DNA from 4 places in the Pseudobutyrivibrio sp. C4 genome. Region 3 is predicted to be linked to each of the others. Evidence: predicted binding sites of a transcription regulator. Region 3 holds the regulator's gene; each other region holds the start of a gene.

Region 1 (8,154 bases), on a different contig from region 3:
GAGTTACTACCCCGGCTCATATCGGTCAATGTGTCTGATGATAGAGTACAGAGATTCATCAGAAGTAAATCCATTGTGGACATGGCGATAGTGTTCATATCATTTTTGTGATAGGTGAGGGTCCAAATTAAGTTCTCTAATAAATTTTCAACAGGTAGTATGCCCTTGGCATGGTACAGAAGATAGTCGTTGTAATTTTTTCTTTCTGAAAGGGATGCTACGATAAAATCTCTCAAAATATCATTTCTATCATAGAATATTTGAGTGCGGGAAAAGAATTCAGGCAAGATAATAAAGTTAATTGCAATATCGTCTTTACCGCATGGCTCAATATCATGTCTTGCGTGACGGTTTAATAGTAGGATATCTCCAGCTTGAAGTGTAAGTGTTTCGCCATCCACAAAATGAGTAGTGAGCTGTCCCTTTAGCATACAAACCATTTCTATATAGTTGTGTCTATGTGTAGGGAAATATGCAAATCTGGTGTGAGGTCGAATGTCGATTAGCTTTCCTTGTGCCAGAAGCTTTCCTGAATCTACAACAAATTCATCCTCAGAGGTATACAGCTCTTTTCTAATGCTGGTATCCCCTTCAAGAATCATTTTCTCCTCGTCTGTTATTCGGTTTAGAAGTTCATAAATATCATTTCTCATAATGTCAAATAAGGTCCCATAACATATAATCTGCTGTTCTAGTTACATTGATAAAATCATTATATTATAGGCTTAAATAAAGAGCAAATAAAGTTCTAGGAGGGTTAAGATGTTAGTAGAAACAAAAGCAAGAGTGGGTGTGTTTTCTATCGCCCTTGGCGCATATTTACCACAGTTTCCATCGTTGGTACCAGAATTTGAAAAGCAGTTTGAGGATTTTAAAAAGTCAATTCCGGATACTGTAGAAATAATCGATGGCGGTGTGGTTACAACAAAGGAGCAGTCACAGGCCGCAGGAGATAAGTTTAGAGCAGCAGATGTAGATTTAGTTTTCATGCAGCTTCTAACCTATGCTACAAGCTACAACATGCTTCCAGCAGTAAAGGATTTAGATGTTCCTGTAGTGCTTGTGAATATACAGAAGCTTAAGGCACTTGATTATGATACAGCTGGTACAGCAGAGTGGCTTGGAGAGGCCTATGCCTGCGGTGCAGTTGGTGAAATGGTGGCAGATCTCAATCGCTATGGTAAGCGCAGCGCTGTAATCACTGGTGTTGTAGAAGGTGGCGATGAAAATGTTGCAAGAGAAATAGGTGAGTGGTGCCTTGCAGCAAATTGCCGTCGCAGATTTAGAGATACAAACATCGCCCAGATTGGCAGACCATATCCAGGCATGATGGATTTATATATCGATGAGTCAAATCTTTACAGAAGAATGGGGCTTTACACAAAGCAGTTTGACTGGGAAAAGATTTGGGCTATTGCAGATGATATTACAGACGAGGCCGTTATTAAAGCAAAGGCTGAGGACATCTTAGATACATTCGATATTGTCGGTGGTGGAGATGTAGATAAAGTTTGGGAGATGGCAAAGTACGTTGTTGCCTTTGAACAGTGGGTTAAGGACGAGCAGCTTGGTCTCGTAGCATCTCACTATGATGGATTTGCAAAGGGAATTGCTGGTAAGGTGGACAGCCTTCTTATTCCAGCCTTCTCTATGTTGATCAAGCAAGGAACAGCATGTGCTGTTGAAGGAGATATGAAGGTTGCTATGGCAATGAGCATTTTGAAGACTATCTCTGGCACAGGTCAGCTGGCAGAAATGTACACTATCGATTTCAACGATGATGTGACACTTATTGGACATTCTGGTTCTGGGGATGCAGCAATCTCACAGGCTAAGAAGCCAACTATGAAGATGATGGATGTGTTCCATGGTAAGACAGGCGGCGGATATCTTACACAGTTCTATCCACCTACAGGACCTATCACTTACCTTGGTATCACACAGGATGGCGAAGGTCACTTCAAGTTCGTAGTTGCTGAGGGTGTTAACGAAGAAGGAAAGATTCTTCAGAACGGCGACACAATGATGCGTACAAGATTCAGCTGCAGCGCTGCAGAGTTTGTAACCAGATGGAGCGAGACAGGTCCTACACATCATTTTGGTGCAGCAGTTGGTCATCATATTGAAACAATCAAAAAAGTTGCAAAGGTATTTAACGTACCAGTTGAAGTAGTAGTTAGATAAAGGAGAAATAGAAATGAAAGTATTAGAAGCAAAGTTTGTAGAAGGTTTTATGAGAATGGCAAATGACGGCTGGGAGCAGGGCTGGCATGAGCGCAATGGTGGAAACCTTTCTTATAGAATCAAGCCTGAGGAAGTAGACAGCGTAAAGGAAGAGTTTGTAGCAGGCGATTGGAGAGAAATCGGAACAGAAGTTAAGGATTTAGCAGGAGAGTATTTCCTTGTTACAGGTTCTGGAAAGTATTTTAGAAATGTAATTATTGATCCAACTGATTCTATCGGAATCATTGAAGTAGATGAGACTGGTAGTAAATACAGAATCGTATGGGGATTCGTAAATGGTGGCAGACCAACATCAGAACTTCCATCACACCTTATGAACCTTGAGGTTTGCAAGAAGAGAGATGCTGAAATTCGTGTTGTATATCATTGTCATCCAACAAATGTTATTGCACTTACATATGTTCTTCCACTTGAGGATGAAATCTTCACAAGAGAAATCTGGGAGATGGCAACAGAGTGCCCGATAGTATTCTCTCAGGGAATCGGAGTAGTACCATGGATGGTTCCAGGCGGAAGAGATATTGCAGTTGCAACATCTGAAATCATGGCAACAAAGGATGTAGCTGTTTGGGCTCATCACGGAATGTTTGTATGCGGTACTGATTTTGATATTGCATTCGGTCTTATGCACACAGTAGAAAAGGCTGCAGAGGTACTTGTAAAAGTTCTTTCTATGACAAACAAGAAGCGTCAGACAATCCAGCCAGATGAGTTTAGAGCATTAAATGCACCATTCGGTGTTCAGATTAATGAAGAATGCTTATACGAAAAGAAGAGCGATGTTATTGGAGAAAGATAATGGCAAATTACTATTTAGCGGTAGATATTGGGGCATCTTCGGGCAGGCATATGCTTGCCCATCTTGAAGATGGGAAAGTGGTTTTAGAGGAAATCCATCGATTTTCCAATGGAATGATTGAGGTGGATGGTCATAAGAGATGGGATATTGAGGAGCTCTTTAGACAGATAATTATTGGCTTAAAGAAATGCAATGAGCTTGGAAAAATCCCAACATCAATGGGCATCGATACCTGGGCCGTTGACTATGTTCTATTAGATGGAAATGATAATGTGGTTCGCCCATGTTTTGGATATCGCGATAGCAGAACATCTGAAATGGACGAAGAGGTTTATAAAATCATTCCTGAGGATAAGCTATATGAGCGCACTGGAATTCAAAAGGCCATTTTCAATACCATATATCAGCTTATGGCAGATAAAAAGGCGGGCTATCTTAAGGATGCGAAAAGCTTTTTGATGGTACCAGATTATCTGCACTATTTACTGACTGGTGTTAAGTCGAATGAATACACCAATTGCTCTACAACACAGCTTCTAAATCCTGATACAAAGGAATGGGATTACGAGCTTATTGAAATGCTAGGTTTTAACAAAGATTTGTTTGGTGAAATTAAGCAGCCAGGCGTATGCATTGGCACATTTACTGATTCAGTTAAGGCAGAAGTGGGATTCGACTGCAAGGTTGTGCTTCCACCTACTCATGACACAGCATCAGCTGTATTTGCAGTTCCTAACACATCCGACAATGTACTTTATATTTCATCAGGTACATGGTCACTTTTAGGTAGTGAGAACATGAAGGCCATATGCACAAAAGAGGCAATGGAAGCCAACTTCACCAACGAAGGTGGTTATGAAGGACGTTTCCGTTTCCTTAAAAACATCATGGGACTTTGGATGATTCAGTCGGTAAGAAATGAGCTGATTGCAGCAGGACAGGAATATTCATTTGCTGAGCTTTGTGAAATGGCAGAGGCGGCGGATATAGATTCTATAGTAGATGCAAATGCTGAAGTTTTCTTGGCACCCGCTTCTATGATTAATGCAGTAAAGGATTACTGTAAAAATCAAGGACAAAAGGTTCCTGAAACACCAGGAGAGCTGGCAAAGGTTATTTATCAGTCTTTGGCTGTTTGTTACAAAATGGCCTGCTACGAGGTAGAAAAGATTACAGGCAAATATTTTAATATTATCAATGTAGTTGGCGGTGGCTCAAAGGCTGGATATTTGAATAAGCTCACAGCAGAAACTACAGGAAAAACAGTTGTTGCAGGTCCTTCAGAGGCCACAGCCCTTGGCAACATCGGTGCTCAGATGGTAGCTGCAGGTGAAGTGGCAGGGCTAAAGGAGTTTCGAAAGCTATTGGCATAAGTACATATATAATTGTAAAAGCTCCCTTAGTCATTTAGAATGATTGCGGGAGGTTTTATTATGAAATCAGACATCAAGTATAAGCTGGCAGAAGCTATGAAAACCTGCATGAAAACAACATCAGTTGAAAACATCACAGTCAAACAGATAGTTGATGTATGTGGAGTTTCGAGACAAAGCTTTTATCGCAACTTTATCGACAAATACGACCTGATAAACTGGTACTTTGACAGGCTGCTGGAACAGTCCTTTAAAGAAATGGGCCAAGGTGAAACCATTCGCGAAGGCCTTATTAAAAAGTTTGCATACATAAAGCAGGAGAGATTATTCTTTACAGCAGGCTTTAAGGGGGACGACCAGAACAATCTCAAGGATCATGACTTTATTATGATTTACGAGTTCTATTGTGATTTGATTAGAAAAAAGACTGGTGAGAATCTTGATAAGCATATGAGAAAGCTTCTTGAGATGTATTGTCAGGCTTCTATTTACATGACAGTTCAGTGGCTTATGAAAGGCATGAAAGAGTCTGAGGAAGAGCTGGCTGATTTGATGATAGATGCAATGCCAGATATGTTACACAAGCTATTCAAAGAGATTGATTTGGTTTAGAAAGCCTTTATTTTAGCGATTTGTGAATTTTATGAAAATGTTACACATACGTATATCTGTAACTTATATTGACACACCCTATGATGATAAAATATCAATCGTAGGGTGTGTTATTTTTTTAACACAATGTTTGTTACAAAAAAGGAGTGTATTGTTATGGCTAACAGAATTTCTTTAAATCCAACATCTTATCATGGTGCTGGTGCAATCCAGGAAGTAGTAAATGAGATTAAGGCTCATGGCTTCAAGAAAGCATTTGTTGCTTCAGATCCAGATCTTATTAAATTTGGAGTTACAGCTAAGGTTACAGATTTACTTGATAAAGCAGGTATTCCTTATGGCGTATACTCAGATATTAAACCAAATCCAACAATCGAAAATGTAAAGAATGGTGTAGAAGCATTTAAGACTTCTGGTGCAGATTGTATTGTTGCTATCGGTGGCGGATCATCAATGGACACATCAAAGGCAATTGGTATCATCATTACAAACCCAGAGTTTGCAGATGTTCGTTCACTTGAAGGTGTTGCACCTACAAAGAACCCATGCGTACCTATTATCGCAGTTCCAACAACAGCAGGTACAGCAGCAGAGGTTACAATCAATTACGTTATTACTGACGTTGAAAAGGAAAGAAAGTTTGTATGTGTAGATACAAATGATATGCCAATCGTTGCAGTTGTTGACCCAGAGATGATGTCTTCTATGCCAAAGGGACTTACTGCAGCTACAGGTATGGATGCTCTTACACATGCAATTGAAGGATATACAACAAAGGCAGCATGGGAGATGACAGATATGTTCCATCTCGAGGCTATTCGTCTTATTTCAAAGAATCTTCGCGATGCTGTTGAAAACAAAAAGGAAGGCCGTGAGGGTATGGCACTTGGCCAGTACATTGCAGGTATGGGCTTCTCAAACGTTGGTCTTGGTATCGACCATGCAATGGCTCACACACTTTCAGCACACTATGACACACCACACGGCGTAGCATGTGCTATGTTCCTTCCAATTTCTATGGAATTCAATCGCGAGTATACTGGGGAGAGACTTCGCGAGGTTGCTCGAGCTATGGGAGTAGAAGGCGTTGATAACATGTCACAGGATGAGTACCGTGATGCAGCTATCGCAGCTGTTAAGAAGCTTTCTGAGGATGTTGGTATTCCAAAGACTCTTGATAAGATCAAGGAAGAGGATTTAGACCAGCTTGCAACAGATGCTCTTAATGATGCTTGCTACCCTGGAAACCCTCGTGAGGCTACAAAGGAGCAGGTAATTGACATGTTCCGTATGCTCATGGCATAAAATATGAACAAATAGTTAAAAAACAGTGTTCTGTGATTATTAGTTTCACAGGACACTTTTTTTAATATATAATAAGAAATGATTAGGATAAATGTTTACTTAAAATTTAATTAATGCTATTATAGAGAGGATTTTTTTATTTTTTAGGTTAACTAAGTTTTAGTCTAAATAGAGGAGTTTTGTAGAATGAGAAAGACAAAGATTATTTGTACAATCGGACCAGCCAGCATGAATGAGGAAACTCTTACAGCTATGGCAAAGGCCGGAATGAACGTAGCAAGAATGAACTTCTCCCATGGTGACCATGAGGAGCAGGGCATGAAGATGGATTTAGTTAAGAAAGTCCGCAAAAAGCTTAACATGCCAATCGCCATCTTACTTGACACAAAGGGACCAGAGTATCGTATCAAAACATTTAAGGACGGCTCTGTTACAGTTAGCGAAGGTGACACATTCATCTTCACTACAGACGATGTTGAAGGTGATCAGACTAGAGTATCAGTTACTCACAAGAATCTTCACAAGGATCTTAACGTAGGTGATGTACTTTCAGTTTGCAACGGTATCGTATTCTTCGAAGTTACAGAAATCAAAGGCCACGATGTTATTACAAAGTGTACAGCCGGCGGTACTATGAGCAACAAGAAGTCAATGAGCTTCCCTAACAAGGTTATGTCAGGCCCATACCTTTCAGAGCAGGACAAGAAGGATATCCTTTTCGGTCTTGAGAATGACATCGATTTCATCGCTGCATCATTCGTTTCAACAAAGCAGGATATGATCGAGCTTAGAACATTCCTTGATGAGAATGGTGGTAAGGATGTTGAAGTTATCGCTAAGATCGAGAATCAGCCAGGTGTTGATAACGTTGATGAGATTCTTGAAATTGCTAACGGTATCATGGTTGCTCGTGGTGACCTTGGTGTTGAGATTCCATTTGTAAATCTTCCAGCAGTTCAGAAGCAGCTTATCACAAGAGCTCGTGAGCTTGGTAAGAGAGTTGTTACTGCTACAGAAATGCTTGAGTCAATGATTACAAATCCACGTCCTACACGTGCTGAAATCTCTGACGTTGCTAACGCTGTATACGATGGAACTTCTGCAATCATGCTTTCAGGTGAGTCAGCTCAGGGTAAGTTCCCAGTACAGGCTGTTGCTACAATGGCAGAAATCGCAGAGACTACAGAGAACGATATCAACTACAATGGTCGTTTCCACAAGGATGACATCGCAATCGCTTCTATTCCAGATGCTGTTTGCCACTCTACATGTTCAATGGCTATCGACGTTGAGGCAAAGGCTATCGTTGCTTGCACAATGTCTGGTTACACAGCAAAGCGTGTTAGCCGTTTCCGTTGTCCAGTAGATGTTATCGCTATGACTACAGACAAAAAGGTTTGGAGAAAGCTTGCACTTAGCTGGGGTGTTACACCAGTTCTCGTTGATAAGTTCACATCACTTGATGTTATGTTCTATCATGCAGTTGGCCGTGCTAAGCAGATGCTTAACCTTAAGAGTGGAGACCGCGTAGTTCTTACAGGTGGCCCTATCGATGGTAACGTAGGTAACACAAATACAATTAAGGTAGAGAGTATTCAGTAAGATTTGAGAATTCACAGACAATTCACAACTTTTACACGACTTGAACAAAATTTTCAGTTAATATATACTCATCTCGAGAGAGATACAATTTTTTCATAACATTATTCTCCCTTTTGAAAGAGACGCTCCGCTGGCGTCTCTTTCACATTTTATAGGCATCTTTTTGTTATAAATTTTTCCAATATTCAAAAATTTCATAAAAAATAATATTTATGCTTG
Region 2 (8,154 bases), on a different contig from region 3:
TCGGTAACGCTCATTAATTCCTTCCATTTGCTGTAAAATGGCTCTTCATGAGTGAATGGCTGGCCGGCAGTATCAAGGCAAGTGGTGATACCTTTAGCTTTGGCTTTCTTAAATAAATCCAACACAAAATCAATCTGAAGAAGTGGCTCGCCACCGCTGACAGTGATTCCGCCATCTTTCTTCCAGTAAGGCTTGTAGCGAAGAGCTTTCTCAAGGACCTGATCGGCAGTATACTGCTCACCCTGATGCTCAGCCCATGTCTCTGGGTTGTGGCAAAAAGCGCAGCGCATCTTGCATCCATTTAAGAATATTATATAACGAACTCCAGGGCCATCAACGGCCCCGAAGCTCTCAAATTTATTTATATAACCAAGTATTTCACGCATTATAATGCCTCGTGGCAAGTACGTGCAATAACGTCCATCTGCTGTTCCTTTGTAAGGTCGATGAACTTAACAGCGTATCCAGATACACGGATTGTGAAGTTAGCGTACTCTGGCTTCTCTGGATGCTCCATAGCATCGATAAGCTTTTCTTTACCGAATACGTTAACGTTGAGGTGATGAGCACCCTGATCAAAGTATCCGTCAAGTACGTTAACAAGGTTGTTAACACGCTCTTCCTCTGAGTGTCCAAGGGCACCTGGGTTGATTGTCTGTGTATTAGAGATTCCGTCAAGTGCTTCTTCATATGGAAGCTTAGCTACTGAGTTAAGTGAAGCAACAAGACCGTTCTTCTCTGCACCGTATGCTGGGTTAGCACCTGGTGAAAGTGGCTCGCCTGCTGGTCTTCCGTCTGGAAGAGCACCTGTTGCCTTACCGTATACAACGTTTGATGTAATTGTAAGGATAGATGTTGTAGGCTCTGAATCTCTGTATGTGTGGATATGACGAAGCTTTGTCATGAATGTTCTAAGAAGCCATACAGCAATCTCATCAGCTCTGTCATCATCGTTACCATAACGTGGGAAGTCTCCCTCGATTTCGAAATCCTTTGTGATTCCGTCCTCATCACGGATAGCCTTAACCTTTGCATACTTGATAGCTGAAAGTGAATCTACACAGTGTGAGAATCCAGCGATACCTGTAGCAAATGAACGACGTACGTGTGTATCAATAAGTGCCATCTGGCAAACTTCATAGTAATACTTATCATGCATGTAGTGAATCATGTTGAGGGCTCCAACATACATGTGAGCTAACCAATCCATCATCTGATCAAACTTGTGCATAACCTCATCGTAATCAAGGTACTCAGATGTGATAGGTGTGTACTCAGGACCAACCTGATCATGTGACTTCTCATCAACACCACCGTTGATAGCGTAAAGAAGACACTTAGCAAGGTTTGCACGAGCACCGAAGAACTGAAGCTCCTTACCTGTTTCTGTAGCAGATACACAGCAGCAGATTGAGTAATCATCGCCCCATGTAACTCTCATAACATCATCGTTCTCGTACTGGATAGAAGATGTGTTTACAGAAATCTTTGCAGCGTACTTCTTGAAGCTTTCTGGAAGACGGCTAGAGTACATAACTGTAAGGTTTGGCTCTGGTGAAGGACCCATGTTTTCAAGTGTGTGAAGGAATCTGTAGCAAGTCTTTGTAACCTGGTGACGTCCATCAAGACCAATACCACCAACTTCAAGTGTAGCCCATACTGGGTCACCTGAGAATAACTGGTTGTAAGACTCGATACGAGCGAACTTAACCATACGGCACTTCATTGTGAAGTGATCGATGATTTCCTGTGCCTCAGACTCTGTGATAACACCGTTTGCAAGGTCACGTGTCATGTAGATATCAAGGAATGTAGAAACACGTCCTACTGACATAGCAGCACCGTTCTGAGTCTTGATAGCTGCAAGGTAACCGAAGTATAACCACTGAGCAGCTTCCTTAGCGTTTGCAGCTGGCTTAGAAATATCAAAGCCGTAAGAAGCAGCCATTTCCTTCATGCCCTTAAGAGCGTTAATCTGGTCTGTGATTTCCTCGCGAAGCTGGAAGTCATAACGTCTCATACCCTGACGATTTGTGTTAGCGAAGTCAATCTGCTTCTTTTCGATAAGGTAATCGATACCGTAAAGAGCAACTCTTCTGTAATCGCCTACGATACGACCACGGCCGTATGTATCAGGAAGACCTGTAAGAATTTTATTGTGACGAGCTTCCATAATCTCTGGTGTGTAGATATCGAAAACTCCCTGATTGTGTGTTTTGTGATAAACAGTAAAGATTTCGTGAAGCTTCTCGCTTGGCTCATAACCGTACATTCTGCAAGACTGCTCAGCCATTTTAATACCACCGTATGGCATGAAAGCTCTCTTAAGAGGCTTGTCTGTCTGAAGACCAACGATTTGTTCAAGATCCTTTGTATCTTCTGAGATGTAACCTGGGCCATAAGAAGTAAGAGATGAAACAATTTCTGTTTCCATGTCTAAAACGCCGCCCTTAGCACGCTCAGCTGCCTGAAGTTCCTGAAGCTTACCCCAAAGTGTGTTAGTAGCATCTGTAGGACCTGCTAAGAAAGACTCATCTCCATCATAAGGAGTGTAGTTGTTCTGGATGAAGTCACGTACGTCAACGTTATCTTTCCAAACGCGACCGACGAAACCATTCCATTGTGCGAAATCATGATTTGCCATTGATTTGTTTCCCTTTCTGTTTATAAAAATATAAAAATTTATAGTTCTGTTTGCAAGCTAGGTGGAAGCCTTACAAACGCCGGCTAGTGGGGTTATATTAGCCATAATTTGGACAGTTAGTTGCGTCTAACAATCTAGCCTCTAATAATATACCATAGGAGTGACAAAAAATTCACAATGTATTAAAATAAAAACATTTTTGAGTGTATTTCTGCAAAAACAAATTGCGTGTGATTTATTATTTATGGCTTTTGTATAGTAGAGATTTTTTTGGTACAATGAATTCACATTAATTTACAAAGTTTGGAGATAAATTTGGCTACAAATAATACAAGTACAAAAAACAAAGTAAAAGGGCCTAGTCAGACTGCTCCTGCAGGATACAAAGGCAAGAATCAGGCATTCCTTGATGCGGAATATCTTAGCGCGAGATATAAAAAGAGTTCCATCGAGGATGTTATTTCTGTGGGCGTAATTATTACAAACCCAGCCCATGAGGAGCTTGATAGATTCTACTCAACAGTTCAGCTAAGACCTGGCCATAAATTACCGCCGCTTATTACTGAGCTCACTGGTCTTACCAATGAAGATTTAGAGGACGCTCCAGCTTACGAGGATGTTATGACTGAGCTTATCACTCGCATTCGTAAGTTTCAGGTTGGAAAAATCTGCGTTTGGGGCGGAGATAAAAACAGCTTTCAAAGAGACTATGAATCTAGAAATCTGGAAAAGCCACTTAAGCGAAGCGTTGCAAAGTTTATTAGCACTTTTGACAATATTCAAAAAGAAGTCAGCTTGGATGTTACTGGAGGCTTAGATGCAAATCTTTCCCTTGCAGATATGAAAACAATCTGTGGCCTTGGCGGTCATGTGGAGCATAACGCTCTTGCAGATGCTGAAGACATGCTTAACTGCATCAGAATCATCGAACAGGATCAGATGAAGTACGATGGGGTACGAGCAGCTGAATATAAAAAGTTCAGAGGCGAATATGTTAAAAATAGAAGCTTTGGTGATGTGGAAGAGGATGATGAACTAATCATCGATTCTAAGATAGGTACTGATTTCTTGGAAGAATTAAAGCGTAAAGGCTTCCACGAGAATCCAAAGACAAAAGCTTTTATGGATGATTTAGGATTCTTACTCGGTCAGGGAAATGTATATATGGGTACTTTCTCTGAGATGATGGAAGAAAAGTCTAAGGAGATATAAAATGGGAAAACAAAAGTGGAAAGCAGGTAATATGATTTATCCACTTCCAGCTGTAATGATTACATGCCGAGATAAGGAAGGAAATGATAATGTGTTTACTGTTGCATGGACAGGAACAGTATGTACCAATCCGCCTATGGCATACATTTCAGTTAGGCCTAGCAGATACTCATACAATATGATAAAAGAGACAGGTGAATTTGTAATCAACTTGACTACAGAGGAGCTTGCTTTCGCTACAGATTTCTGTGGTGTTAAAAGCGGTAGGGATGTAGATAAGTTCGAAGCTTGCGGCCTTCACAAGGAAATGGCTGATGAAGTCAATGTTCCTATGCTAGTTGAATCGCCAGTCAACATCGAGTGCAGGGTGAGAGAAGCACATGAATATGGTAGCCATACTATGTTCGTTGCAGATGTTCTTGCTGTGCATGCAGATGAGAAGTATATGAATGAAACAGGAAAGTTTCAATTGGAAGAATCAGAGCCATTGGCATATTGCCATGGCACTTATTTTGGCCTTACAAAACCAAAGGGTACCTTTGGTTACTCTATAAAAAAGAAAGAAGGAAAGAAAAAATGAACAAGACAGTAAGAGGACTATTTGAATTTATAGAGGAGAGCCCATCTCAGTTTCACGTTGTGGCAAACGAGAGACAGAGATTTTTAGATGCTGGTTTCGTAGAGTTAAACGAAGCTAAAGAGTGGAAAATCGAGCTTGGTAAGAACTATTTCGTTACAAGAAACGGTTCATCAATTCTTGCATTCAGAATGCCTAAGGATTCACTTAAGAGCTTCATGATTATGGCTTCACACAGCGATTCACCAACATTCAGAATCAAAGAACAGCCAGAAATGAAAGAGGGCCACTATGTAAAGCTTAACACAGAAAAGTACGGCGGAATGCTTATGGCTCCTTGGTTTGACAGACCACTTTCAATCGCTGGTCGTGTAATTGTCAGAAGCAAAAATGGTATCGAGACAAAGCTTATAGATTTCGACAGAGATCTTTGCATGCTTCCTTCACTTGCAATCCACATGAACAGAGAAGCAAACGATGGTTACAAATACAATCCACAGAAGGATTTACTTCCACTTGTATCTATGGATGAAAACTTTAATCTTAAGAAGCTTGTTGCAGCAGAGCTTTCAGTTAAGGAAGAGGAAATCGTAGGTTCTGATTTATTCCTCTACAACAGAGAGCCAGGTAAAGTTTGGGGTGCAGACGAAGAATTTATTTCTATCAGAAGACTTGATGACCTTCAGTGCTCATACAGCTCAATGATGGGACTTCTTGGAGCTAAGAATTCAAACACAGCAGCTCAGATTCACGTAACATTTGATAATGAAGAAGTAGGAAGTGGTACAAAGCAGGGTGCTGATTCTACATTCTTATATGATACTTTGGTTCGCATTAACGAAGCTATGGGTGGCAATAACTCAAGCCTTCTCACAGCAATTGCAAATTCATTTATGGTTTCTGCAGACAATGCTCATGCGCTACATCCAAACTATGCAGAAAAGAGCGACCCAACAAACAAGGTTTATATGAATGAAGGCGTTGTAATCAAGTTCAATGCAAATCAGAAATACATGACAGATGGTTTGGCATTTGGAATTTTCACAGAAATGTGCAACAAGGCAAAGGTTCCATATCAGACATTTGTAAACCGTTCGGATGTAGCTGGTGGTTCTACACTTGGTAACATTTCAAACGCTCATGTTTCAATCAATGGTGTTGATATCGGATTAGCTCAGCTTGCTATGCATTCTCCATATGAGACAGCAGGTGTGAAAGATACCGAATATTTGCTTAAAATTGCTACGAAATTTTACGAAACTGTCATTGAAAATGTTTCGGGCTCAGATTATAATTTTGATTAATTTTGAAGGCTTTGACACACTTATATTGACACTTGGGGGAAAATGAGATGAAATTCAGACCATGCATTGACATTCACAACGGTAAGGTAAAGCAAATTGTTGGTTCAACTATTTCAGATTTGGGGAAAGCAGATGGTCAGCCGAAGGAGAATTTTGTAGCGGACAAAGGTGCAGCTTATTTTGCGAACCTTTACAAGTCAGATGATCTTAGAGGTGGACACATTATCAATCTGAATATGAAAGGCACACCAGAGTATGAGGCTTCAAAGGAAGAAGCTATGGAAGCTCTTAGAGCATATCCTGGTGGAATGCAGTATGGTGGCGGAGTAGATGATAAAAACGCTAGAGATTTTATATCTGCTGGTGCCAGCCATGTTATTGTTACTTCTTTTGTTTTTAACGATGGAAGAGTCGATTACGATGCTTTGAAGCGCATATCAGAGGTCGTTGGAAGAGAGCATTTGGTTCTGGATTTATCTTGTACCAGAATAGATGATAAATATGTCATTGTTACAGACAGATGGCAGAAGGTTTCCAAGGAGATTATCACATACAATTTCCTTGATAGACTTGCATACTATTGCGATGAGTTTTTGATTCATGCAGCAGATGTGGAGGGAAGACAGAGCGGTATTGATAGGGATTTAGTTGGTTTTTTATCAGGTTACAAGCGTGTTCCAATTACATATGCAGGTGGAGTATCAGATTACGGAGATATAGAACTCATTAGCTATCTATCTGATAATAATATGGATTTCACTGTAGGCTCATGCCTGGATTTATTCGGCGGAGATTTATCCTACGAAAGAATAGTGAAAAGAATTGTAACTAGGTAATAAGGCAACAAAGGAAGGTACACATGTTTAAAGTAAACACAAATTTCCAAAAACTCCCAGGCAGCTATCTATTCTCTACAATCGCGAAAAAAGTAGCTGCATATCAAGAAGCTAATCCAAATGCAGATATTATCAGACTTGGTATTGGCGATGTAACACAACCAATTGCACCAGCTATGATTAACGCACTTCACAGTGCAGTTGATGAAATGGGAGACGCTAAAACCTTCCATGGTTATGCTCCAGATTTAGGATATTCATTCTTGCGTGAGGCCATTGCAAAGAATGATTATCAAAGCAGAGGCTGCGATATTTCAGCAGATGAAGTTTTTGTTTCGGATGGAGCAAAATCAGATTCTGCAGATATTCAGGAATTATTTGCAGCAGATGTTAAAATCGCTGTTTGTGATCCGGTCTATCCAGTTTACGTAGATTCAAATGTTATGGCAGGACGATGTGGCACATATGATGCTACTCTTGGTAAGTGGTCAGATCTTATCTACATGCCAACAACAGCTGAGAACAATTTCGTTCCAGAATTTCCAAAGGAGACACCAGATGTAATCTATCTATGTCTTCCAAACAACCCTACAGGAACTACTCTTACAAAGAGCCAGCTTCAGCTTTGGGTTGATTATGCAAACAAAAATAAGTGCCTCATCATTTTTGATGCAGCATACGAAGCATATATTTCAGAGGAAGATGTTCCTCATTCTATTTATGAATGTACAGGTGCAAAGACTTGCGCTATCGAGATTCATTCATTCTCAAAGAATGCTGGCTTTACTGGCGTTCGTTTGGGATACACAGTAGTGCCAAAGGATCTTGTTTATGACGGTGTATCACTTCACGGTATGTGGGCTCGCCGTCACGGTACAAAGTTCAACGGGGCACCTTACATCATCCAGAGAGCAGGAGAGGCAGTTTACTCTGCAGAAGGTCAGGCTCAGATTAAGCAGCAGGTTGGCTTCTACATGAACAATGCCAAGACAATCTACACTGGTCTTAAGGATGCTGGATATCAGGTATATGGTGGAGTTAATGCTCCTTATATTTGGTTAAAGACACCTGACAACATGACATCATGGGATTTCTTTGATTATCTTCTTGAGAATGTTCAAATCGTTGGAACACCAGGTGCTGGCTTTGGACCATCAGGTGAGGGCTACTTTAGACTTACTGCTTTTGGTTCAGCTGAAAATACAGTTAGAGCTATTGAGCGAATCAAAAACTTATAAATATGGTTAATACTAAGTATGAACTAATAATTAAAGACATAAAAAAGGCAATCAATTCCGGCAAATATGGGGTGGATGAGAAAATAGCTTCGGAAAATGAGCTGGCCGCAAAGTATGGTGTTAGTAGACAAACGGTACGAAAAGCCATAGGACAGCTTATTTCTGAAGGCTATCTTTATGCACGTCATGGAAGCGGAACCTTTGTTGCACGTCCCAAAACAAAAAGAGGCCACAGCAAAAATATTGCTGTGGTTTCGACTTACATGTCGGATTATATTTTCCCGAGAGTTATTCAGGGTATCAATCAGGTCCTGGATGAAAATGGATATAGTATCCTTCTTAA
Region 3 (8,154 bases):
CGATGAAGGCAAAGGAAAGATTACAGACATGATGGCAGCGAATGCTGATATCATTGTTCGTTTTCAGGGTGGTGCAAATGCAGGACACACTATCGTAAACAACTATGGTAAGTTCGCGCTTCACACATTACCTTCAGGTGTATTCTATAATCACACCACTAGCATCATTGGAAATGGCGTCGCATTGAATATTCCTATCCTTATCAAAGAGATTAACTCTATTGTAGAGAAAGGAGTACCAGCACCTCGCATTCTTGTATCTGATAGAGCACAGATTGTTATGCCATATCACATCCTTTTTGATCAATACGAGGAAGAACGTCTTGGAAAGGCTTCTTTCGGTTCAACAAAGAGCGGTATAGCTCCTTTCTACTCAGATAAATACGCAAAAATCGGTTATCAGGTTCAGGAGCTTTTTGATGATGAGCTTTTGAAGGAAAAGGTTGTTCGTACATGTGATCAGAAGAATGTTCTTCTTGAGCATTTATATCACAAGCCACTCCTTAATCCAGAGGAGCTCCTTGAGACATTACATGAATACCGCGATATGATTGCTCCTTATGTTTGCGATACATCAGCATTCCTTTGGAACGCACTTAAAGAAAATAAAACTATCCTTCTTGAAGGCCAGCTTGGTACTTTGAAGGATCCAGACCATGGTATTTACCCAATGGTTACATCTTCATCAACACTTGCTCCATACGGTTGCATCGGTGCTGGTATCCCAGCTCAGGAGTTAAAGCAGGTTGTTACAGTATGTAAGGCTTATTCATCAGCTGTTGGTGCAGGTGCATTTGTTTCTGAAATCTTCGGTGATGAAGCTGATGAGCTTAGACGTCGCGGTGGCGATGGCGGTGAGTTCGGTGCTACTACAGGTCGTCCACGTCGTATGGGATGGTTCGACTGTGTTGCTTCAAAGTACGGATGTAGAATGCAGGGAACAACAGATGTAGCATTTACAGTTGTTGATGTACTTGGATATCTTGATGAGATTCCTGTATGTGTTGGCTATGAAATCGATGGTGAGGTTACTACAGACTTCCCAGTTACTAGCAAGCTTGAAAAGGCTAAGCCAGTACTTAAGACGCTTCCAGGATGGAAGACAGATATTCGTGGAATTAAGAAATACGAAGATCTCCCAGAGAACTGCAGAAACTACATTGAGTTCATTGAGAAGGAAATTGGCTTTCCAATCACAATGGTTTCAAATGGTCCTGGAAGAGACGATATCATCTACAGATAATTATTTAGAAGCTGGAGCTTATGGCTCCGGCTTCTTTGTTTGTTAATACTTTTTTGTTATACTAAGTAAAGAATATTTTCTTGGAGGAAATGATGAAGAAGTTTATTTCAAAGAATTATAAAGGCATATTTCTTGTACTGGCCATTGTTTTGCTTATTGTGGTTTTGATTATTACTTTTAATTCTAAAAACCCAGCAAAAATGATACAAAACCTTGATGGCTCTGATGAACAGGCAGAAGTATTGGATGAAGCCAGCGAAATAGAAGATGAAGGCGATAATGTTATATTGCTTGATAATGAAGAAGTTTATAGCTTCCAGATGACTGATAGCAATAACATTCTATTAACCTTTGAAAGAGATGGAGAGGATTGGGTTTACACAGATGACCCTAGCATCGATATAAACGAAGATAGAATAGAAAAGCTGTTGAATTATATTACAGATGTTAGATTTGTAGACATCATTGCCAATGAGGATGAAGATGGAAATGGCGATGAATACGGCCTAAATCAGGATTCACCTGTGTACATTATTAAGGATGCAAACGGCTATTCAACATTTATTTCGTTAGGTAAAACTGATGAAGAAACAGGACAGATTTATTTTGCATTGAATTATGATTTTTCTACTGTTTATGTAAATAGTGGAAAATTAGCAGGTGTTAATAAATATGCAATCGAAGATTTAATACAGTAACAGTTTAAAAAAGCCTATTTATACATAGTTTACATATTTTTATAGCTGTGTTATTATATATCGGTACGAAATTTACTGTAACTCAGGTTTTGGACACTCCGACCTTTTCCTTAGTTACGGCATATTAAAAGTTTTTAGGAGGTAGTTAAAATGATTACAAAAGAGAAGAAGCAGGCAATTATCAATGAGTATGCTAGAACAGCTGGTGACACAGGTTCTCCAGAGGTTCAGATTGCTGTTCTTACAGCTCGTATTTCTGAGCTCACAGAGCACCTTAAGGCTAACCCAGGTGACCATCATTCACGTCGTGGTATGATGAAGATGGTTGGTAAGAGAAGAAACCTTCTTGCATACCTTAAGAATACTGACATTGAGAGATATCGTTCAATCATTGAGCGTCTTGGCTTAAGAAAGTAATCTATAAGAGCGGAGTATTGCTTACTCCGCTCATTTTCTTATTTGTTTTTCGATTTCAAGCAAGATCCGAAGCCACTGAATTAGGAGAGTATAACTCTTCGTTTTCAGTAGTTTCGGGTTGATGCTTAAATAATAAAATATTTGAAGGAGAAAACCATGAAGACATTTACAATGGATTTGGCTGGTAGAACACTTCGTGTTGATATCGGCAGAGTTGCTGCACAGGCTAATGGAGCAGCATTTATTCAGTATGGTGAGACTACAGTTCTTTCAACTGCAACTGCATCAGACAAGCCTAGGGATGGTATCGATTTCTTCCCACTCTCTGTTGAGTTTGAAGAAAAGACATACGCTGTTGGTAAAATCCCTGGTGGTTTCAATAAGAGAGAGGGTAAGGCATCTGAGAACTCAGTTCTTACATCTCGTGTTATCGATAGACCTATGCGTCCACTTTTCCCAAAGGACTATCGTAATGACGTAACACTTAACAACATGGTTATGGCAGTAGATCCACAGTGCCGTCCTGAGCTTGTTGCTATGCTCGGTGCAGCTATTGCTACATGTATTTCAGATATCCCATTTGATGGCCCTTGCGCTATGACACAGATGGGTATGATCGATGGAGAGTTTATCGTAAACCCTTCACAGGAGCAGTGGGATAAGGGTGACCTTAAGCTTACAGTTGCTTCTACAAGAGAAAAGGTTATCATGATTGAAGCTGGCGCAAACATCATCCCAGAGGACAAGATGATTGAAGCTATCTACAAGTGTCATGATGTTAACCAGACAGTTATCGCATTCATCGATGAGATGGTTAAGGAATGCGGTAAGCCAAAGCATGAGTACACATCATGCGCAATTCCTGAGGAGCTCTTCGCAAAGATGAAGGAAATCGTTACTCCTGAGGAGATGGAAGGTGCTGTATTCACAGACGAGAAGCAGGTTCGTGAGGAGAATATCCGTCAGATCACTGAGCGTCTTGAAGAAGCATTTGCTGATAACGAAGAATGGCTTGCTGTTCTTGGTGAGGCAATTTACCAGTACGAGAAAAAGACAGTACGTAAGATGATTCTTAAGGATCACAAGCGTCCAGATGGTCGTGAGATCACACAGATTCGTCCACTTGCTGCAGAAGTAGATATTATTCCACGTGTTCACGGTTCATCTATGTTCACTCGTGGACAAACACAGATTTGCGACGTTGTAACTCTTGCTCCTCTTTCAGAGGCTCAGAAGATTGACGGTCTTGATGCTTTCGTTACTGAGAAGAGATACATGCATCACTATAACTTCCCTGCATACTCAGTAGGTGAGACAAAGCCTTCTAGAGGACCAGGACGTAGAGAAATTGGACACGGTGCACTTGCAGAGAGAGCACTTCTTCCAGTACTTCCTACACCAGAAGAATTCCCATATGCAATCCGTGCTGTATCTGAGACATTCGAGTCAAACGGTTCTACATCAATGGCTTCAACATGTGCTTCATGTATGTCACTTATGGCAGCTGGTGTACCTATCAAGGCTATGGTTGCTGGTATTTCTTGTGGTCTTGTTACAGGCGATACAGATGACGATTTCGTTCTTCTTACAGATATCCAGGGTCTTGAAGATTTCTTCGGCGATATGGACTTCAAGGTTACAGGTACAAAAGAAGGTATCACAGCTATCCAGATGGATATCAAGATTCACGGTCTTACACGTCCAATCGTTGAGGGTGCTATCGCTCGTTGCCGTGAGGCTAGATTCTTCATCATGGACAACTGCATGAGCAAGGCAATCGCTGAGCCACGTAAGGAAGTTGGCGAGTATGCTCCAAAGATTATCCAGCTTTCAATTGATCCAGAGAAGATTGGTGATGTTGTAGGACAGCGTGGAAAGACAATCAACGAAATCATTGCTAGATGTGATGTTAAGATTGATATTACAGATGACGGAAACGTTTCAATCTGTGGTACAGATGCTGCAAAGATGGATGAGGCTAAGAGAATGATCGAAATCATTACAACTGATTTCGAACAGGGTCAGATCCTTACAGGTAAGGTTGTAAGCATCAAAGAATTCGGTGCATTTATCGAGTTCGCTCCAGGCAAGGAAGGAATGGTTCACATTTCTAAGATTGCTAAGGAAAGAATTGACAGAGTAGAAGATGTTCTTACTCTTGGTGATACTGTTAAGGTTGTATGCCTTGGCAAGGACAAGATGGGACGCATCAGCTTCTCTATTAAGGATGTTCAGTAAAATTAGATTTTATTTGGCGCCTGACATTAGTCAGGCGCATTTTTTAAGGAAAAACTATGTTACTTAATGTTTCGCATATTTTTAAATCATTTGGTGAAGATGGCATTATAAAAGATGCCACTTTTACAGTAGATGAGGGTTCTAAAGTAGCTATCGTTGGTAACAACGGAACAGGAAAATCTACCCTATTAAAAATAATAGTTGGAGATTTACCAGCGGACAGTGGTGAAGTTACTCTTAAAAAAGATGCTACTATGGGCTATTTAGCTCAGTATCAGGAAGATTCTTTCGGTAGTAGCATTTTAGATACAGTACTTAGTGCACGTGAAGATTTGCTTTCCATGGAAAAACGTCTTTCAGACATGGAAATGGAGATGTCAAATCTTGATAGTAAAGATGCTGCGACATTTATGGAAAGTTATCACAAGTTACAGCATCAATTTGATTTATTAGGTGGATATACATTCCGTTCGGAAGCTGTAGGCATATTAAAAGGCCTTGGTTTTGAAGGGGATGATTTAAATAAAAGCATGAATGAGCTTTCTGGTGGTCAGAAGACACGAGTTAGTTTGGGACGTCTTCTTGCATCATCGCCAGATTTGCTCTTATTAGACGAGCCTATAAACCATTTGGATTTGAATTCAATCGTGTGGTTGGAAGGATATTTATCTTCATATAAAGGCGCAGTTGTAATTGTTGCTCATGATCGATATTTCCTTGATAGAATTGTAGATCATGTTGTTGATTTATCCTACGGACGCACTAGTGTATATACAGGAAATTATACAGCTTTTTCTGAGCAAAAGGCTTTATATCAGCTCACATATGAGCGCAGCTATGAAAAGCAGCAAAAGGAAATAGAACACCAGAAAGCTGTTATTGAAAAGCTTCAATCCTTCAACAGGGAAAAATCCATTAAAAGAGCGGAAAGCAGAAAGAAAATGCTTGATAAGATCGATATTATGGATGCCCCTGATAAGGATATGCCTAGAATGCGACTTACCCTTGAGGTGGAAAAGGAAAGTGGGAAGGATGTTTTAGATTTTTCTCATGTGACAAAATCGTATGATGATAAAAATATCTTTACAGACTTATCCTTTGAGGTTCATAAAGGGGATAGAATTGCCATTTTAGGTGATAATGGTACAGGAAAGACTACAATCCTTAAGTGTATCAATGGTCTCACGGATTTTGAATCAGGAGAGATTCGCTTTGGGGCAAATGTTACTGTAGGATATTATGACCAGGAGCAGCAAGGACTTACTGAGTCAAACACTATCTTCAGTGAGCTTCATGATGCTTATCCATATCTTACAGAGACTCAGGTTAGAAACACATTAGCTGCATTTATGTTTACAGAGGATGATGTTTTTAAACGCATTAGCGAGTTATCCGGTGGAGAGCGAGGTCGTGTTTCTCTTGCAAAGCTTATGCTTTCTAAGTCTAATCTTTTAATCCTTGATGAGCCTACAAACCATCTTGATATGGATTCGAAAGAAATGCTTGAGGAAGCACTTAACGAATATGATGGAACTTTGCTTTATGTAAGTCACGATAGATATTTTGTTAACCGTACTGCAAATATGATTCTTGAACTTTCAGATGGTCATTTTACAAAGTACCTTGGCAATTACGATGATTATATTGCAAAGAAGGAACAACTTTCTGCAGCAAATGTTGTTTCAACCCAGGAATCTGTAGCAGATTCTAACGCTACAGCTGCAAAACTTGATTTTAAAGAACAAAAGAGAATTGAAGCAGAAAAGAGAAAGCTTCAAAACAAAATCTCAAAAATCGAAGAAGAGATAGAAAAACTAGAAGAAAAAAAGGCAAAGATTCAAGACGAATTCTTAAAGCCAGAGAATATGACAAATTCTGCAAAGCTCAACGAATTAACTGCAGAACAGAATGAAATAGATTTAAAATTGGAAGATTTATATTCTCAGTGGGAGGAGTTAAGTTTATCTTAAGCATTTATTAAGTCTTTGTTAAAATCTTGACATAGTTTTTGTGTGATTTTATAATTAAGATTGAAAATTGTAATTAGGAGGTATATGGTTTGGATAAACAGATTTCACAAGCAGTCATCAGAAGACTTCCTAGGTACTACAGATATTTGGGCGAACTTTTAGACGATGGTGTTGAAAGAATTTCATCAAATGATTTAAGTAAGAGAATGCATGTTACAGCATCTCAGATTAGACAGGATCTTAACAACTTTGGTGGTTTTGGCCAGCAGGGTTATGGATATAATGTTGCATATTTACATGATGAAATCGGAAATATCTTGGGAGTTAACGAAACACATAATGTTATCGTTATTGGCGCTGGTAACTTAGGCCAGGCTATTGCAGGTTATGTTAAATTTGAGCGTGTAGGCTTCAAAATTATTGGATTATTCGATGTTAATCCTGAGCTTAAAGGAAAGTTGGTTAGAGACATTCCTGTTCAGATGCTTGATGAGCTTCCAGAATTCATTAAACATAATGATGTTGAGATTGCAGCTTTGACATTGCCAAAGTCAAACGCCAGATCTACAGCTTTAAAGCTTGTTTCTCTTGGTGTTCATGCAATTTGGAACTTTGCTCACGTTGATTTAGATGATATTCCTGATGTTATTATAGAGAATGTTCATTTATCAGATAGTTTGATGCAACTTTCTTATAACATTACTCAACAGAAGTAGGTGAATGTATATGGCGGACAGGGATTTTACAACTGCCATTTCCAAAATCAAGGTTCCTATGCTTATTTTGGATCAGAAATGGCATAGACTTTTTGCTTTAGGTGGAAAGCCAGAACAGGTTAAAGAGCTTGAAAAGCAGGAAAATGACTTACTGAAACGTGAGGCTGAGCTTAAAAAGGAACTTAAGGACCTTAAGAAGGTCAAAGAAAACTTGATGGCTTCAGTCATGTCCAATATGGAAGGAACTTCAGATTTAGTTTCTAAGAAGTTGGATGATGATAAAAGACTTTTGGAGGAATGCAAAGAACGTATTCAGTCAAATGAAGACGAGCTTAGCGAACTTCCACAGCAGACAGATGATGTTAATCGAGAATTGATGTTGGCTACTATGGATTATTGCTATGATAAACTCCGCACTAATTCTACAGAAGCCGAGGAAATCACTAACTGGATTAAGGATGTAAGGGTTCAGCTTAAGAAAAACGTTATTCGTAAGCATAATCGTGAGATTAACAATAAAGAGATTTATTCATATATGCATGATGTTTTTGGTATGGAAGTGCTAAATCTGTTTGATATGCAGAATGGAGATTTCTATATCGGAACAATCGATGACAAGGGCGATTCTGTTAAAACACCTGCTGACAAGCAGGATGAAAACGACAAAACAGACTTATCAGATATTCAGCTTGAAGAAGTTGATTTGGATGCCGTTTCCAAAGAATCAAAAGAAGATACAGAGGAAGCAGAGTCTTCCACAGACGAATAGAATTCACTGTTTTTTAAAAGACTAAACACCATAATGTTTAGTCTTTTTCTTATATATATGGTATCATTATTAGTGTGATAATTTACGTATTTCGAGAAAGGAG
Region 4 (8,154 bases), 240 kb from region 3:
CTGGTATTGTCCTGTTCGAGTATTTCTTTATTAAAGTTTTCCTGTGAAAGGAGATTACTCATAGAATTCTTGAGATTTGCACGTCTTTCAAGCTCTGCCAAGTGAGATGGCCAATCCTTGAGCTCTTCCTGATGGATGACATTATGCCACTCTAAAAACCATCTTTCTAAGATGCGGATAGCGCAAAGTGTAAAGCACACAAGTGGAGCTGACTGTACGTAATACATAGGAATTCCGCAGGCAGGAGAAACCTGACCGCTTTCTATAGTTGCCATAAGGTACCTGTATGCAAAAGGTATTAAATATACAAAGAAAACAAATTCTACTGTAAGATTTAATACTTTAACGGATGCCTTTTTTCTTGGCTTGAGATTTCGGATGAACTGGTCGATTTTAATTGAAATACATTTTTTGGTGCATAAGCTTACACTGAAAAATGCTGACCAGATAAATAGATATCTAGTGATTTCTTCTGACCAAGAGAGAGAAGCGCCTAGAATGTAGCGGCAGAAAATCTGAATGCCCATAATGACACTCATTGCAATAAGAAGAACGACCATGATGAATTCTTCAAGGTATTCGTCTACAAAGAAAAAAATACGTTTGATTCCCGTCATATAATGGTACCCCTTTGGCTAGTTTGTATGATATAAGTATAAACATTATGAAATACTTTAGCAAAGTAAAGTTAAAATAATTCAGAATATTTACACTAAATTCTTAAAATTAAAGGGCAATTTGTGCTAAGCACAAACCGCCCTTATAAGACTTAATAATTACATTGAACCATGTATAAGATTAAGTATTGTAGAAAGGTCTGATGCGTTCATCTGGCCTGGTGCAGAAGCTTTTCCAACAGCACCAAATGTGAGAGCAGAACCGAATGCTTCGCCGCAAAGACGGCTAACAAGTCCTGTGCCTGCCATAGACATTGTGATGATTGGACGATCTGCATAATTGCTTGCCATTTCTTCTGTTGCAGCAAGGAGTGTAACTACATCCTTTTTGCAAGTAGGCATAACAGCAATCTTTGGAATATCTGCGCCAAGTTCCTGCATTTTACGAAGACGAGATACGATATCGTCCTTGTCAGGAGTCTTGTCGAAGTCGTGGTTAGAAGCTACAACCTTAACTCCATTTGCATGAGCGCTAGCAACGATATCCTTAACAATATCATCACCTGTGAAAACTTCTACATCAACTAAATCTACCATACCAGTTGCAGCTGCATTCTTATTAAGTGTAGCGTAAGCATCTTTCTCGATAGATTTTTCTCCACCTTCTTTGCTTGTTCTGAAAGTGAAGAGGAGAGGTGTGTCGCCAAGAGCAGCTCTTAAATCCTTAAGAACGTCCTCAACCTTTGAAAAATCAAATACATCATCAAACCAGTCAACACGCCATTCAACTACATCATGTGCAACGCCGTTGAATGAAGCAGCTGCTGCGAGGATGTCTTCTTTTGTTTTTCCAACGATAGGCACGCAAATCTTTGGTACACCTTCGCCAATAACAACATTTCTAACTTTTACTGTATTCATATTATTTTCCTCTGTTTTATGAATTTGCCTCTACCATCTTAGTGTATCTAAGATTTACAAATAATCCAAGTAATACACCAACAGCTGTAAGTACGATGTTCATAACCATAACGCCAGATGGTGTCATCTGTGAAGCAGCTGTAAGGATAGTGTAGTTGCAAAGTGATGAAGCAATCATTACAAGTGCTGTAACTGTACCCTTAATTTTAGGGAAGAGCATGTTACATACTGATGTAGCAATCTGAAGAAGTCCGCCGGCACCAGCCCAACCGATAACGAATGCTGCAACCTTACATAATCCAACTGAAGGAGCTGAAAGAACTAAAATCAATGTTACAAGACAGATAACTGGGTATGCAACGATGAAACGAACGTCCTTAATCTTACGTGTAAGAAGAGCAGTAACGATAAGAGCAAGGATTGTACCCATTGAGTAATATGTCTGCATGATTGAAGGATCTTCCCAACCAACATTTGTCTTAGCAAAGTTCTGTGCACAGTTAAGCCATAACTGGAATGTACCTGTACATGTGAAACCGATAAGAATCATAGCAACTGACTCGATAGAGAAGTGAGTGTGCTTTAAGCTATCGATAAGACCTTCCTTCTTTTCAGCTGCAGCTGCATCTGAATCTGGAAGTGGAAGGATAAGGATAAGTACAAGTAATACGATGTAAGCAACGCCACAAACATAGAAGAGTCTGTTGTAAGAAACAAGACCTGCTGCGTTTGTTGCAACTGTCATTCCAAGGAAGAATGGAAGTAACATCTGTGAAATAGCGATAAAGAACTTAATTCCCATTGTAGCTACACCAGGAGCATCGCTGATAATCTCAGCAACAGCTGGGTAAATACCAGTATCAAGGAAAGAGTTTGCAATACCACCAACGATAGCGCAAATGTATGCGATCTGGTATCCACCGTTAACACCAGCGTTGAATGCCATAGCAAGACCGATGAGGTAGATAGCATATGAAGCTCCACCGATCATAACTGAAATACGACGGCCTAACTTATCTGAAAGAGGGCCTGCGAATGGAAGAGCGATAAGTCTACCAAGACCAAGTGCTGCTGAAATAGCAGTGATTGACATTACCTCTACGCCCCAGCTAGTAGCAAGAGCTTCCTTAATAACTGATTGTCCTAAGATTGAGCAACCAACTCCGTGAATAAAGTAATTCAAATAAAGAATTAAAGCTGCTGGAAAATATTTCTTGTTCATATTTTTCTCCTTAAATTTACTCGTACTTAATACCAAGTACTTCTTTCATGTGTTCGATTGGCATTTCTTTGCCTGTCCAAAGCTTGAATGCTGCAGCGCCCTGGAATAACATCATTCCAAAACCGTTCATTCTCTTACATCCAACTTCCTCAGCCATCTCAAGGAACTTTGTCTTTGCTGGTGCGTAAACTGTATCAGTTACGATAAGGTCTGGACGAAGATATGAAGTATCTGGTAACCATGTCTGGCCCTCAAGTGGCTTCATACCCATACCTGTTGCATTTGCAAGAAGGTAAGAATCAGCGATTTCTCTTCTAAGAGCGTCAAGGTCTGCTAAGTCATAAAGTGTAGCCTTGCAGTTTGTTCTCTCGTTGATCTTGTTAACTGTTTCCTGAGCGTTATCCCAGAAAGCATCCTTTACGTTGAAGATAGACATTTCTTTAACGCCATCAAGTGCGGCCTGAATCTGGATAGCAGTACCAGCACCGCCACAACCAACGATTGTCATTTTCTTTCCGATAACATCGATATCGTAGTCCTTAAGTGACTGCATGTAACCGATACCGTCTGTGATGTGACCTGTAAGAACACCGTTCTCATTTACGATTGTGTTTACAGCTCCGCAAAGCTCAGCAGCAGGAGATAACTTATCAAGATACTTACCTACTACAGTCTTGTTAGGCATAGAAACGTTTGAGCCTACAAGCTTAAGTGCTCTGATACCTTTTACAGCATCCTCGAGTGTGCTATTATCTACCTCAAATGCGAGATAAGCATAATCGAGACCAAGATATGCAAATGCTTCATTGTGCATAGCTGGTGAGCTTGAGTGTCTGATTGGATAAGCCATAAGTCCGATAAGCTCTGTGTGTCCTGTAATTCTTTCTGCCATAATTTTAATTCCTCCATAAATTCTTTAAGATTTTGCATGCCCTTTGTTAAAATCTTAACAGTCTTTATACATATATTTTAATGTGTATTACTGTATAATTCCAATACTTCTATTGCATATTATTAATAGCTTTTAGCTATCAATTGTGGTAAAATTGATAATAAGTAATGAAAATACAACAATTATATTGTGCAAAACAGAGAGAGGAGAACTATGACTCTAAATCAAATGATGTATTTTTATGAGGCCGCTAGATTACAGCATTTCAATCAGGCTGCAGAAAAGCTTCATATATCAGAACCATCCCTTAGCCGCTCAATAAATGCCCTTGAATCAGAGCTGGGAGTAGTCTTATTTGAAAGAACTGGACGCAACGTAGTTTTGACCAAAACAGGAGATATTTTTTACGAGCACGTTGATAGAATTCTAAATGAAATCAATTTGGCTGATCGAAAAATGCATCAATTGACAGGTTCAGGAGGGCATATTGATTTAGCATATGTGGCTCCTCTTGCTGGTTCGTTTATTCCGAATGTTTGTAGAGCTTTCCTATTAGAAGATAGAAATAGCGAAGTAACATTCAATTTCCATCAGGATATCACTTCTAAAAATATAGAAGGTTTAAAGTCAGGCAACTACGATATTATATTTGGTTCCTTTGTGAAGGATGAGCCAAATATTAAGTTTATTCCTATATTACAACAGGAACTGGTGGTTATTATTCCTAAGGGACATCCTCTGGAAGAAAACGATACCTTAGATGCATCAATTTTTGAAAAATACCCTGTTTTGGGATACACACGCAAATCAGGCTTAGGTCGTTTGACCAGGGACTTCTTTCTACAGAATAAGGTTGAGCCTAACTTTATCTGTGAATCACCTGACGAAAATGGTATAGCAGCCCTTGTTGCAGCTGACTTTGGAATAGCCCTTGTTGCGGATGTAGATAGTATTCACAGAAATGACGTTATAATAAAGAAGCTTTCCACAGAATATAGTCTTTCACACACTGTTTATATGGCGTACATGAAGGGGCGATATCAGATGCCTGCCGTAAAACGTATGATTGACTTCATATTGGTACATTCTATGCACTAATTAATTACAAAAAATGAATTGGATTTTGATATTAAAGCGGGATTATACTTTTCTTATAAAAAAGGAAAGCATGCCCGCTTTTCATCTTGACAGCTCTTATCACGTAAATTTTGTTTGTAAATAGGAGCATTCTATAATGAGAAATAAGTATCCACACATTTTTGAACCACTTACAATTCGTCGTATGACACTTAAGAATCGTATCATGATGACACCAATGGGAACTAACTACGGTGATCAGAATGGTGAGATGACATTTGTTCATATTGATTACTATGAGCAGAGAGCTAAGGGTGGTACAGGATTATTAATGGTTGAAAATGCTAGTGTCTTTTCACCACAGGGTTCTAATGGTACAACCCAGCTTCGAATTGATCATGACAATTTCATTCCACGTTTATATTACTTTACAGAGAGAATGCATAAGCATGGCGCTTGTGTAGGTATTCAGATTAACCACGCTGGTGCGTCAGCTGTTTCTGCTCGTACAGGAGAGCAGCCAGTTTCTGCATCAGATATCCCTTCAAAGGCAGGCGGAGAGATTCCACGTCCACTTGAGAAGGAAGAAATCTACAATATTGTAAAGAAGTATGGTGAGGCAGCAAAGCGTGCACAGACAGCCGGTTTTGACTGTGTTGAAATTCATGCTGGTCACTCATATCTTTTGAGCCAGTTCCTTTCACCTACTACTAACAAGCGTACAGATGAGTTTGGCGGATCACCAGAGAATCGCGCTAGATTTACAAAGCTTGTTGTAGAAGAAGTAAGAAAGCAGGTAGGACCATTCTTCCCAATTTTTGTCCGTATTAGTGCTGATGAGTTTGTTGAGGGAGGTAACACACTAGAGGACGCAATTGAGTATTTACAGTACTTCCAGGAAGAGGTAGACGTATTTGACGTTTCTGCTGGTCTTAATAGTTCTATTCAGTTCCAGATTGATGCAAACTATCTTCCAGATGGATGGCGTTCATACATGGCAAAGGCTGTTAAGGAAAAATATGGCAAGCCATGTGTAACAATGGGAAATATTCGTGATCCTAAGGTCGCTGAGGAAATTCTTGAAAGAGGAGATGCTGATATCATCGGTATGGGCCGTGGTCTTATCGCAGATCCTAATTGGGTAAATAAGGTAGAGTTCAACCGTGAGGATGAGCTTCGTAAGTGTATTTCATGTAACGTAGGTTGTGCAGGTCACAGAATTGGCCTTAACCTTCCAATTCGTTGTACAGTAAACCCAGCTGTTAACGCTAATGACGAATACTACAAGAGAAAGGTTAATAAGCCTTGCAACGTTGTAGTTATCGGTGGTGGTACAGCAGGTCTTGAAGCTGCTTGTACAGCTGCAGAGGTTGGATGTACAACATTCCTTCTTGAGAAGAAGGCAGAGCTTGGCGGTCTTTCTGTTCAGATTTCAAAGATTCCTGACAAGAAGAGACTTGCTGATTTCCCTAAGTACATGATTAACCGTGCTAGCAAATTAAGAAATCTCTTCATATTTAAGAACAACGATACTACAGTTGATCAGATTAAGAGCTTGAACCCAGATATCATCGTAAATGCTACAGGTTCAAACCCTACATTACCACCTATCAAGGGATTATTAGACCTTGTTGATAAGGATGATTCAAATGTAGCTACAGTTATTAAGATGATTGAGCGTCTTGATACATATCCAGAGGATATGACAGGTAAGAAGGTTGCTGTTGTTGGTGGCGGTGCCGTAGGTCTTGATGTTATGGAATACTTCACAGAAAGAGGTGCTGAAGTTACTATCATCGAGATGTTACCTATCATTGGTAACGGACTTGATCCAATCACAAAGTGCGATACAGCTGCAAAGATGGCTAAGTACAATGTTCGTCAGATGACAAATACAGCACTTCAGGAAGTATGCAACGACAAGTTTATCGTTAAGAATCCAGAAGGCGAAATCGAAAACATTGACTTTGATTTAGGATTCATCTGCCTTGGTATGCGCTCTAACACACCTATCATCGATGAGTTAAATACTGCATTTGAAGACACAAATGTTGAGATTTACAATATTGGTGATTCTAAGCGTGCTCGTCGTATTATCGAAGGTACAGAAGAAGGTCGTGATATTATCAAGGTTCTTGAGAGACATGATTTTCTTTAAGATTTAACTTCCTTATTAATTTAATCTAAAATTTATTTATCAGACAGAAGGAAAAAGTTGTTTCTTTCTGTCTGATTTTTTAGTATGATACTATTCAAAACAAGGTATCAAAGGGGAATAAGACATGGAACAGCTCAAAATGTTAAGAGAGCATCTTGCTCAGAACGACGAAATTATTCTTAATGCACTGCTTATGAGAAATGCCATTGTTGAGGAAATTATGGCATACAAAGAAGAGAATGGTTTACAGATTTTACAGCCAGAACAGGATGAAAAAAGAGACCGCTGGTTAGACAAGAGCTTGGAAGGGAAACGTCACGGCAAGGAAGTAAAGGACATATATAGTTCGATAGTTAAAAATGCCAAGCGTATTCAAGCTAGACACTTGTTCAATTACAATATTGTACTTATTGGATTTATGGGAGCAGGTAAAACTACAATCTCTGATTATTTGAGCACATGCTTTGCCATGGAAGTGGTAGAGATGGATCAGGTTATTTCTGATAGAGAGGGCATGTCTATTTCTGATATTTTTGAGGTATATGGAGAAGAGCACTTCAGAAATGCCGAGACAAACCTATTGAAGGAAATGCAGTCAAAGCGTAATGTTGTAATTTCATGTGGGGGTGGTACACCAATGCGTGATGTAAACGTCCAGGAGATGAAGAAGAATGGACGTGTTGTTCTTTTAACCGCAAAGCCAGAGACAATCCTTGAGAGAGTAAAGGATAGCCATGATAGACCTCTTATCGAAAATAATAAGAGTGTTGAATTTATAGAAGAGTTGATGCTTAAAAGAAGAGAGAAATATGTTGCTGCAGCTGATATCATAATTGAAACTGATGGTAAGTCAGAGTTGGAAATTTGCGAGGAACTTGTTAATTCTCTTTTAAAATTAGATAACGATTAAGAAAAAGCCTGAGGCCTATCTCAATGGATAAGCTTCAGGCTTTCTGTTTTTAAATACATAATATTCATGGAAGCCACAATCATTTAATAAGTCAGGTAGCTTATCAAAATCTGCAGCAACATCCTCGGGAGTATGTGCGTCGGCACCTAGTGTAATCATTTTACCGCCCAATTCTTTGTATCTTTTGATAATAGATGGAGCAGGATTGGGAGCACCCATTCCTTTTCTGAATGCGGCAGTGTTTACCTCCAATGCCTTATCTAGCTTTATAATTTGCTGAAGGATGGCATCAATGATTTCTGCATATGGTTGATGTGTGTTGTGCTTTGCCTCCTGGTTACGTGCATATCTAAATGC

What was found. The regulator Rex, encoded in region 3, represses fermentation and respiration genes when NADH is low (regulators of the CRP and FNR family bind a similar motif). The targets are predictions, from matches to a motif close to ATTGTTAANTANTTAACAAT.
Region 1: fucO (lactaldehyde reductase) is a predicted target of Rex. The motif match lies at 5,135-5,154, and genes of this name have one in related genera.
Region 2: pflB (formate C-acetyltransferase) is a predicted target of Rex. The motif match lies at 2,804-2,823, and genes of this name have one in related genera.
Region 4: BMY66_RS03180 (shikimate dehydrogenase) is a predicted target of Rex. The motif match lies at 3,695-3,714, and genes of this name have one in related genera.

What each region holds. Positions count from the first base shown of each region.
Region 1 is NZ_FOHF01000008.1:125,853-134,006, forward strand. It holds gene BMY66_RS12035 (AraC family transcriptional regulator) at 1-653, opposite strand, end outside; gene BMY66_RS12040 (arabinose isomerase) at 763-2,184, shown strand; gene rhaD (rhamnulose-1-phosphate aldolase) at 2,198-3,043, shown strand; gene rhaB (rhamnulokinase) at 3,043-4,416, shown strand; gene BMY66_RS12055 (TetR/AcrR family transcriptional regulator) at 4,477-5,028, shown strand; gene fucO (lactaldehyde reductase) at 5,185-6,333, shown strand; gene pyk (pyruvate kinase) at 6,520-7,935, shown strand.
Region 2 is NZ_FOHF01000002.1:144,220-152,373, forward strand. It holds gene pflA (pyruvate formate-lyase-activating protein) at 1-386, opposite strand, end outside; gene pflB (formate C-acetyltransferase) at 386-2,644, opposite strand; gene BMY66_RS04440 (exonuclease domain-containing protein) at 2,960-3,856, shown strand; gene BMY66_RS04445 (flavin reductase family protein) at 3,858-4,436, shown strand; gene BMY66_RS04450 (M18 family aminopeptidase) at 4,433-5,737, shown strand; gene hisA (phosphoribosylformimino-5-aminoimidazole carboxamide ribotide isomerase) at 5,785-6,573, shown strand; gene BMY66_RS04460 (LL-diaminopimelate aminotransferase) at 6,597-7,811, shown strand; gene BMY66_RS04465 (GntR family transcriptional regulator) at 7,814-8,154, shown strand, end outside.
Region 3 is NZ_FOHF01000001.1:430,876-439,029, reverse strand. It holds gene BMY66_RS02100 (adenylosuccinate synthase) at 1-1,243, shown strand, start outside; gene BMY66_RS02095 (DUF4340 domain-containing protein) at 1,336-1,941, shown strand; gene rpsO (30S ribosomal protein S15) at 2,092-2,358, shown strand; gene BMY66_RS02085 (polyribonucleotide nucleotidyltransferase) at 2,515-4,596, shown strand; gene BMY66_RS02080 (ABC-F family ATP-binding cassette domain-containing protein) at 4,653-6,566, shown strand; gene BMY66_RS02075 (redox-sensing transcriptional repressor Rex) at 6,656-7,282, shown strand; gene BMY66_RS02070 (hypothetical protein) at 7,293-8,051, shown strand.
Region 4 is NZ_FOHF01000001.1:669,123-677,276, reverse strand. It holds gene BMY66_RS03195 (TRAP transporter small permease) at 1-617, opposite strand, end outside; gene aroD (type I 3-dehydroquinate dehydratase) at 777-1,538, opposite strand; gene BMY66_RS03185 (MFS transporter) at 1,555-2,760, opposite strand; gene BMY66_RS03180 (shikimate dehydrogenase) at 2,777-3,652, opposite strand; gene BMY66_RS03175 (LysR family transcriptional regulator) at 3,866-4,750, shown strand; gene BMY66_RS03170 (oxidoreductase) at 4,887-6,887, shown strand; gene BMY66_RS03165 (shikimate kinase) at 7,012-7,797, shown strand; gene BMY66_RS03160 (histidinol-phosphatase HisJ family protein) at 7,813-8,154, opposite strand, start outside.